One region of the Streptomyces sp. NPDC047841 genome, then DNA from elsewhere that is predicted to be linked to it. Evidence: riboswitches for the same ligand, from Rfam matches in the RefSeq annotation. Region 1 holds a riboswitch; the other holds the start of a gene.
What was found. A riboswitch is a leader RNA that binds a small molecule or an ion and turns the genes downstream of it on or off. The one in region 1 is predicted to bind cyclic di-AMP.

Region 1 (4,716 bases):
GCGGAGGGGTTTCCATGACTGCTTTCAGGGTGGGTTGGTGTCGGTTGCCGGACCGGGCGAGCCGGTCACTGGTCGGAGGCGTCGGCCTTGTCGACGCCTTCCCAGACGTTCGTGTACCAGGGCCGGCGGGCGGCCCCGAGGTCCGCGCGGGACTGCCTGGCGGCGCCCGGGTCGACCACCACGTACCCGGTCTCGCCGGGCATCACGTAGTGCAGCCGGCGGCGGATCTGCTGCTCGGCGTAGGCGTCGTCCTGCCAGCGCGCCTTCAGGTCGCGCAGCTGCTCGACGCGTTCACGGGCCTGCTGCCGCTGCCGCTCCAGGTCGGCGATCTGCTCGCGCTGGGAGACGTACTGCCGCATCGGGTAGGCGAGGGCGACGATCATCGTGCACAGCACGAGCGCGAGCAGGGCCGCGCGGCCGGTGAGCCGGGAGCGGCGGGCCTGCCGCTTGGTCTGGGAACGGTAGACCCGGGCCGCGGTCTGCTCGCCGAGCAGCCGCAGCCTGGTCGCGGTGGAGAAACGGTCCCGGTCCCTCACGGCCATCTGGCTCTCCGCCTCCCCTTTCACACGCGCGTACGTCCCCGGACACGGTACGGGACCGAGCACGGGGACGTACGTACGACTGGCTGAGCCCTACGCCAGGATGGGTCAGCCCTTGGAGATCCCGCCGCGGAAACGCGGGAACGCGCTGCGGCCCGCGTACACCGCCGCGTCGTCGAGGATCTCCTCGATGCGCAGCAGCTGGTTGTACTTGGCGACGCGCTCGGAGCGGGCCGGGGCGCCGGTCTTGATCTGGCCGCAGTTGGTGGCGACGGCCAGGTCGGCGATGGTGACGTCCTCGGTCTCGCCGGAGCGGTGCGACATCATGCACTTGAAGCCGTTGCGCTGGGCCAGCTCGACGGCGTCCAGGGTCTCGGTCAGCGAGCCGATCTGGTTGACCTTGACCAGCAGGGCGTTGGCGGCGCCCTCCTCGATGCCGCGGGCGAGGCGCTCGGGGTTGGTGACGAACAGGTCGTCGCCGACCAGCTGGACCTTGTCGCCGAGCTTGTCGGTGATGACCTTCCAGCCGGCCCAGTCGTCCTCGAACAGCGGGTCCTCGATGGAGACGAGCGGGTAGGCCGCCACGAGCTCCTCGTAGTACTCCGTCATCTCGGCGGCGGAGCGCTCCTTGCCCTCGAAGAGGTACTTGCCGTCCTTGTAGAACTCGGAGGCGGCCACGTCGAGCGCGAGGGCGATCTGCTGGCCGGCGATGTAGCCGGCCTCCTTGATGGCCTCCAGGATGAGGTCGAGGGCCTCACGGTTGGAGCCGAGGTTCGGGGCGAAGCCGCCCTCGTCGCCGAGGCCGGTGGACAGGCCCTTGCTCTTCAGGACCTTCTTCAGGGTGTGGTAGACCTCGGTGCCCCAGCGCAGGGCCTCGGAGAAGGACTCCGCGCCGATCGGGGCGATCATGAACTCCTGGATGTCCACGTTGGAGTCGGCGTGCGAGCCGCCGTTCAGGATGTTCATCATCGGCACCGGCAGCAGGTGCGCGTTCGGGCCGCCCAGGTAGCGGAAGAGGGGGAGGTCGCTGGCCTCGGAGGCGGCGTGCGCGACGGCGAGCGAGACGCCGAGGATGGCGTTGGCGCCGAGGGAGCCCTTGTTGTCGGTGGCGTCCAGGTCGAACATGGCCTGGTCGATCAGGCGCTGCTCGGTGGCGTCGTAGCCGACCAGCTCGGGGCCGATCTGCTCGATCACGGCGAGGACGGCCTTCTCGACGCCCTTGCCCTGGTAGCGGTTCGGGTCGCCGTCGCGGAGCTCGATGGCCTCGAAGGCGCCGGTCGAGGCGCCGGACGGGACGGCGGCACGACCCGTGCTGCCGTCGTCGAGGCCGACCTCGACCTCGACCGTGGGGTTGCCTCGGGAGTCCAGGATTTCCCGGGCTACGACGACGTCGATGGACGGCACGAGCATCTCCTTCTTGGATGTGACGCTGGAAGTGCGGGGCGGTGTGCCTTACGGCTGTGCCTTGCGACTAGAGCCTAACCGTCCCGGGGGCGTCGGCCACCGACCGACCGTCCCGTGGACACGCCGACGGTACCTTTTGTTTCTCGCCGAAACAAAGGGTTCCGGGCCGGTGGACGCAAAAAGCCCCGCCCTGGTGCGTACGGGGGAACACGCACCGGGCGGGGAGCCCGTGGGGACGGGGGTACGGCCCGCTGGGGGCCTTCAGCGGGCCCGCGCGCGGGCGCGGGCCGCCGGGCGGGTCTTACTTCAGGTGCAGCTGCTGACCGGGGTAGATCAGGTTGGCGTCCTCGACGATGTCCTTGTTCAGCTCGAACAGCTTCTGCCAGCCGCCCTGCACGTGGCGCTTGCCGGCGATGGAGCTGAGGGTGTCACCGGTGACGACCTTGTACTCGCCGTCGCCCTTCTTGACCTTCTTGCCGGTCGGGGTGGTGACGGTCTTGCCCTGGCCCTTGCTCGCGCTCGCGGCCGGACGCTCGGCGGAGCGGGAGGCGGCCTGCTCGCCGGTGGAGCGGGTGGCGGTGGAGCTGCCCGAGCCCGTGGAGCTGCCCGAGCCGGTGGAGGTGCTGGAGCCGGTGGAGGTGCTGGAGCCGTTGGAGGTGCTCGGGGTGGAGGTGCTCGGCGCGGAGCCGTTGTACGGAGTGCCGGACAGGCCCGTGCCGCAGACCGGCCAGGCGCCCTTGCCCTGAGCGGCGAGGACCTTCTCGGCGACGGATATCTGCTGCGCCTTGCTCGCCTTGTCGGCGGTGCCGGCGTACTGCGTGCCGCCGTACGCGGCCCAGGTGGAGGCGGAGAACTGCAGACCGCCGTAGTAGCCGTTGCCGGTGTTGATGGACCAGTTGCCACCGGACTCGCACTGGGCGACCGTGTCCCACTGGGAGGCGGTGGCGGCGGAGGCGTTGCCGGCCGCCATCAGCGGAGCGGCGACGGCGGCACCGGTGACACCGGCGAGCGCGACGGCGCGGACGGCCTTGGACGGACGACGGTGCTTGCCCTTGCTGGAAAACAGCATGGATCGATCCCCTCACCGACGCCTGCGAGGTGAGCTGTCGGGTTCGGGCCGGTTGAGTTGCCCGGCCGCACTCCGCTCACGCGGGTGCGGCTTCACCCCGAGCCGGTTCCGGCATCAACTGCCGGGCCCGGCACCTACCTTGGGTCCCCCGCTCCTGCCTACGGCGCTTGACGCGACGACTGTTCCCGGGCAACCGCTGGCAGGATTCGGCGTTGCGGCTGCCGGGGCTCGTGGTGACGAGCGATCACGACCGTAGACACGCGATCCGCGGAATATCAAAGACGATCAGGGCTTCTGAGACTCATCCCACACTTTCGCCAAACCGGACATTAGGGCGCTAAGCGGGACGCCAACTCCCCCTACTTCGCGCCCGTTTCGCCCCCGACTTCCAGGGTCTGACCGGCACTGATGTGATTCGGGTCGGTCCCGATGGCCTTCTTGTTGCCGGCGTACAGCGCGCGCCATCCGCCGTCGACGTCAAGGGAGTCGGCGATGGAGGCCAGCGTGTCGCCCTGACGGACCGTGTACGTGTCCGTGTCATGGGAGGCGTGCCGGCCGGAAGACGCGGCGTTCTGACCGTTTGTCACGCTTTCGCCCCCGCTGCCCTCGTCCGCGCTCGGGCCCCGGTGGCGTCCGCCGCCGAGGGACCCGGTGTCGACCAGGCTCCAGGAACCGGCGGCCTGCTGCGGGTCGTTCCCGACCCCGGTGTCCGGGGTGGCGGTGGGCACGCTGCCGGTTCCCTGCGGGCTTCCGGCGTCCGGAGTGGTGGACTTGTCGGACTTGGGGGTGTCGGTACCTGTCGAACCGGTGGCCGTACCGGCGCCCTTGTCCGGCTTGGCGCTCGGAGTGGTGGTGGCCTCGCCCGAGGAGGACCCGGCCCCGGAGCCGGAGTTGGCGTCGGAGTCCGCGTCCGCGGAGGGCGACGAATCCGGCAGACCGGACGAGCCGGAGCTGCCGGAGGAACCGGATGTACCGGAGTTGCCCCCCGATCCGGACGTTTTACCCGAACCGCCCGTACTGCCCGAACCGCCCGCGCTGCCCGAACCGCCTGAACCGCCGACGCCCGTGTCGACGTGCGTCGAACCCGAGCCCTCGGTGAGACCGGACAGCAGGGCGCAGGTGGCCCAGGGCGTGGTGCCCTTGTCGGCGAGGATCTTCTCGGCGACGGCGATCTGCTGGTTGCGGCTCGCCTGGTCGGGGCTGGCCGCGTACTGGCCGCCGCCGTAGGCGTTCCAGTCCTCCTGCGAGATCTGCAGGCCGCCGTAGTACCCGTTGCCGGTGTCCGCGCTCCACGAGCCGCCGCTCTCGCACTCGGCCACCTTGTCCCACGTGGTGCCGTCGGCCGCGTTGGCGCTCGCCGCGCCGAGCAGCGGGATGGCGATGGCGGAGCCGGTCACTCCGGCCGCGACGAGGAGAGCCGGGGCCTGGCGGGGGCGACGGTGTCGGCCGTTCCCGGAGAGCATGCAGAAGCCTTTCGAGCGACAGCAGGACCGGCGCGGCGGACGGAGCCGGTCGCCGCGCTGATGGGTGAACGTATCGGCAGACGATCACTTGTCACAAGTTCATGCCGCACAGATCACGTGAAGATCACAGAGGTGAACGTCTGTCATGTTCCCTTGCAGAAGCCTGTGCGGGGTCCTGCCGTACCAGGTCGGACGGTGTGTCCGGCAGGCGCGCGCTGTTCAGGCGCCGCCGGGTGTGAAC
Region 2 (4,716 bases), on a different contig from region 1:
CGGGCCGGGCGAAGGAGACCTGGGTGAAGCCCGCGTCGAGCACGGCGGCGCCGCCGCTCCTCGGGGTCAGCGTGAACTTCAGCGGCATCCCGGTCTTCGCGTCCACGGCGATGCTGATCGCACCGACCGTGGTGCCGGACTGCCTGGGCCGGATCAGCAGCTTGTAGGCGTCGCGCCCGGCGACGTGGGCGGTGCCGTCGACGGTGACGGACGTGGTGTCGTCCACCGACTTCAGGGCCTGGTCGGCGAAGTCCTTGGGCGTGGCCGGCGGCTCGGTGCCGCGGTCCTTGCCGGAGGCGGCCCCGGTGGCGTGGTAGACCTCGTTGCTCTTGCTGTCGTAGCCCCAGACGTCCTTGCCGTCGTGGATGAGGCTGTACTCGGCGCCGCTCTCCAGCAGCGACAGCTTCTGCCGGTCGGGGCCGTCGGCGGCGACGCGCAGGGTGTGCGTGCCGGAGACCAGCTCGGTGAGCTTGGCCTTCGGGTCGGCGGAGGAGCCGTCGCCGGAGCCGCCCCGGCCCGAGCCGGACATCAGGCCGTTCTGGAGGCCGCCCAAATCGGGCAGGCCGAGGTCGGTGCTGACCTTCACCGTGCCGGACAGCTGCTGCACGTCCGACTTGGCGATCTTCTCGATGAGCTGCTGGGCGCTGATCCTCGGCAGGTCGGGGTCACCGGAGTCGGCGAGCGCCGGGACCAGCCCGATCGTGGCCGCCGCCACCCCCACCACCGCGACCGGCACGGCGTACCGGGCGGCCTTGCGCCGGCCCGAGCGCGGGTGCTCGTCCCGCGCGGCGCCCACTGCGTCGTCGGATTCGTACGGTGCCATGTGTGCCTTACCTCCGTCGTCGGCGGCGGCTGTCCTCACCCTGGTCCGCTGGTCCACCCTGAGCCGCCATTCTCACCCGAAACGGTGAGGAGTGGTGATTTCCGTGATGTCCATCTGACCAAATCGGCTGTGCACAAGCGTCAGACCACGGAGCCAACTCCGTCTACACCTGCGGTATGACATCCGGCGGTGGTTCCTCCGCCCGACCCGTAGGGGTCGCGCCGGACGCCGGGGCCCGTACGGGTGACCGGCCCGGTCAGCCGGCGCGGTGCACGACCGCGTCGCACAGCTCGATCAGCGCCGCCTTGGCATCGCACTCGCGCAGCGGGGCGAGCGCGGCCCGCGCCTCCTCCGCGTACCGCACGGTGTCCCGGCGGGCCTGCTCCAGCGCGGGGTGCGCGCGCAGCGCGGCCAGCGCCTCGGCGTGCCGGGCGTCGTCGCTGAGGTCGGAGTCCAGCAGCGCGCACAGCGCGACGTCCTCGGCCAGGCCCAGCCGGGCGGCCCGCTCGCGCAGCCGGAGCACCGGCAGGGTCGGGATGCCCTCCCGCAGGTCGGTGCCCGGGGTCTTGCCGGACTCGTGGGAGTCGGAGGCGATGTCCAGGACGTCGTCCGCGAGCTGGAAGGCGACGCCGAGGCGTTCCCCGTACTGGGTGAGGACGTCGACGACCGTCTCGTCCGCGCCGGACATCATCGCGCCGAACCGGCACGACACCGCCACCAGGGAGCCCGTCTTGCCGGCGAGCACGTCCAGATAGTGCTCGACCGGGTCTCGGCCGTCCGAGGGACCCGCGGTCTCCAGGATCTGGCCGGTGACGAGCCGTTCGAAGGCGAGGGCCTGCACCCGGACCGCCTCGGGACCGAGGTCGGCGAGGATCTGGGACGCGCGGGCGAAGAGGAAGTCGCCGGTGAGGACCGCGACGGAGTTGCCCCAGCGGGTGTTGGCGCTGTCCACGCCACGCCGTACGGCCGCCTCGTCCATGACGTCGTCGTGGTACAGCGTGGCCAGGTGGGTCAGCTCCACGACCACGGCCGAGGGCACCACGCCCGGGGCGTAGGGGTCGCCGAACTGGGCCGCGAGCATCACGAGCAGTGGCCGGAACCGCTTCCCGCCCGCCCGCACCAGGTGCTGCGCTGCCTCCGTGATGAACGGGACCTCGCTCTTGGTGGCTTCGAGCAAGCCTTCCTCGACAGCCGCCAATCCGGCCTGGACATCGGCTTCCAGAGCCTGGTCCCGCACGCTCAGCCCGAACGGCCCGACGACGGTCACGAGGGGTCTCCTGTCTGCTGGTGTCTGCTGGCGGTTACACGGTTTGTCGATAGGTCGCTGCCATCACTCAAGTCAGCGTATCCGGTCCTGTTTCGATCACCGATAGCGCCCACCGGTCCAGCCTGGGCGATACCGGATCATGACCGGCATGGTTTTGATCACACAGTGTGAGCGGATTTTTATCCATATAAGAGTAATCCGGACACTGTGCCCTCGCCTCGGCAACGACGCCCCCCATATGCCAGGTTCCGCCACCACCCCGACTTCCGGTGCAAATCCCCCTAATCCCTCATATCCGATTTAAAACTGTTTGCCATTTCGTGAGTTGGGTCACGCGCCCGGCCGGCCCGGCCGCCCGGCCCGGTTCTCGCAACCCCTTGCCGTGTCGGCGAGTTGAGGATTGGCAACCGCAAAGGATCAAGCACCTCATACGGCATCGATCAAGGTCAAATCGCACGTTGTATGAATCCGGCCCTTGTTCCCGACATGTGCTCTCGCATACGTTCCGGGCCGTCGGGCGGACGCCGAATCCTGCCGCCGCCCGCATACCCATCGACGAACTCATTCGTACGGCAGGAGCGGGGGACCCAGGTAAGCCGCCGGTCCGGAACGGCACACGCCGCGCCGGGACGGCTAGGGGTGAAGCCATGCCTCCGTCAGGGGCACGGCCGGGCATCTCCCCGCCCGAACCCGACAGCTCACCTCGCAGGCGCCGGAGAGGAACGCCCCCATGTCTGCTGTCGCCCAGCCCCGCCGTACCCGGAACAGCCGCCTGGTCCGCGCGCTCACCGCCGTCGGCACCGGTGCCGCCGTCCTCGCCCTGCCGCTCATCGGCGCGGCCGACGCCTCCGCGGCCCCCCGCACCACCACCACGCCGGCCACCACCCCGGCCGGCTACCCGAACAACCTCGACGGCTGGATCCGCGAGTCACTGGCGATCATGGCCGAGAAGCACATCCCGGGCACGTACAACGGCATCCACCGCAACATCATCCGCGAGTCCTCGGGCAACCCGAAGGCCATCAACCTCTGGGACTCCAACGCCGCCAAGGGCATCCCGTCCAAGGGCCTGCTCCAGGTCATCGACCCCACGTTCAACGCGTACCACGTGGCCGGGACGTCCTTCGACATCTACGACCCGGTCGCCAACATCACCGCCGCCTGCAACTACGCGGCCGCGCGGTACGGGTCCATCGACAACGTGTTCGGCGCGTACTGACGGGCACCGGCGGCCTGACCGGGCACCGGCCGGCCGCCTGACCGGGCGCTGCCGGTGTCCCGGTCAGCCGGTCAGCCGGTCGGGAAGAGTCGTTCGAGGACGACGGCGACGCCGTCGTCCTCGTTCGACGAGGTGACCTCGTCGGCCACCGCCTTCAGTTCCGGGTGCGCGCCGGCCATGGCGACACCGCGCCCGGCCCAGTCGAACATCGGGATGTCGTTGGGCATGTCGCCGAACGCGAGGGCCCGTTCGGCGGCGATCCCGAGCCGTTCCGCGGCCAGCGCCAGCCCGGTCGCCTTCGTCACCCCGCACGGCTGGAGCTCCACCGTGCCCGGCCCCGACATCGTGACCGTCGCGAGCGAGCCCACCGCCGCGCGGGCCACGGCCGCCAGCTCGTCGTCGGACAGGGTGGCGTGCCGCAGCAGCACCTTGCTGATGGGCGCGCACCACAGGTCGTCCCGCCGGCCGACCCGCACCGCGGGCAGTGTCGGGTGGGGCATCCGGTAGCCGGGCTCGATGAGCGTGAGCCCGTCCACGCCGTCCTGGTCGACCGCCGCGTAGACCTCCCCCACCTCCGCCTCGATCTTGCCGAGCGCCGTCTCGGCCAGCTCCCGGTCCAGCCGGACGGACCACAGCAGACGGTCGGTCGCGGCGTCGTAGACCTGGGCCCCCTGTCCGCACACCGCGAGCCCGGCACCGCCGAGGTCCGCGAGCAGCGACCGCACCCGCGGGGCCGGGCGGCCCGTCACCACCAGGTGGCGGGCACCGGCCCGCGCCACCCGCGCGAGCGCGGCGAGGGACCGGTCCGAGACGGTGTCGTCGCCGCGCAGCAGCGTCCCGTCCAGGTCGGTGGCGATCAGTGCATATGCCGGGGTGGGTGCCATGATCAGAGAATACGGACAGCACGCCCCGCCGACTCATCTGTCGTTCCCCGCACTTACGTGCCGCTCCCGCCCAACCGCTCACCGCTGTTGGCGCGATGGGCACCGCTCGGCCCAGACCTGCCGAGCCCCGGGTGAGGCACTGCCCAAGACACGCGCCTCGGCCGTAACGTGTGGCCCGACCACATGGAACGCAGTGCCATGCATGGCCCGGATGAGAGTGAGGCAGCACCCCATGCCCCCCTTCGACGTCCCCGAGGGCGACCCCTTCGGTCCGCACAACCTCCCCTACGGCGTGTTCTCGCCCTCCGGCAGCACGGAGCGGAGGATCGGCGTCCGGCTCGGGAACCACGTCCTCGACGCGGGCGCCGCGGCCGCCGCGCTCGGCTCGCCCCACCAGCCGCTGCTCGCCCGGCCCACCCTCAACCCGCTGCTGGCCGCCGGCCGCGCCACCTGGTCGGACGTACGGCGCTCCGTCGCGTCCTGGGTCACCGACCCGGCGCACCGCGCGACCGTCGAGCCGCTG

Region 2: it holds a riboswitch for cyclic di-AMP, as region 1 does, so the genes downstream of both, AB0947_RS02930 (transglycosylase SLT domain-containing protein) here and AB0947_RS09155 (transglycosylase family protein) in region 1, are expected to answer to the same signal.

The regions. Positions count from the first base shown of each region.
Region 1 covers NZ_JBEYRP010000005.1:84,797-89,512, forward strand. The annotation lists gene AB0947_RS09140 (DUF501 domain-containing protein) at 1-16, opposite strand, end outside; gene AB0947_RS09145 (septum formation initiator family protein) at 66-542, opposite strand; gene eno (phosphopyruvate hydratase) at 648-1,949, opposite strand; gene AB0947_RS09155 (transglycosylase family protein) at 2,245-3,012, opposite strand; cyclic di-AMP (ydaO/yuaA leader) riboswitch at 3,017-3,188, opposite strand; gene AB0947_RS09160 (transglycosylase family protein) at 3,372-4,475, opposite strand; gene AB0947_RS09165 (cytochrome P450) at 4,695-4,716, opposite strand, start outside.
Region 2 covers NZ_JBEYRP010000002.1:84,385-89,100, reverse strand. The annotation lists gene AB0947_RS02940 (DUF2092 domain-containing protein) at 1-823, opposite strand, end outside; gene AB0947_RS02935 (polyprenyl synthetase family protein) at 1,080-2,090, opposite strand; cyclic di-AMP (ydaO/yuaA leader) riboswitch at 2,634-2,815, shown strand; gene AB0947_RS02930 (transglycosylase SLT domain-containing protein) at 2,821-3,309, shown strand; gene AB0947_RS02925 (HAD family hydrolase) at 3,381-4,193, opposite strand; gene fahA (fumarylacetoacetase) at 4,426-4,716, shown strand, end outside.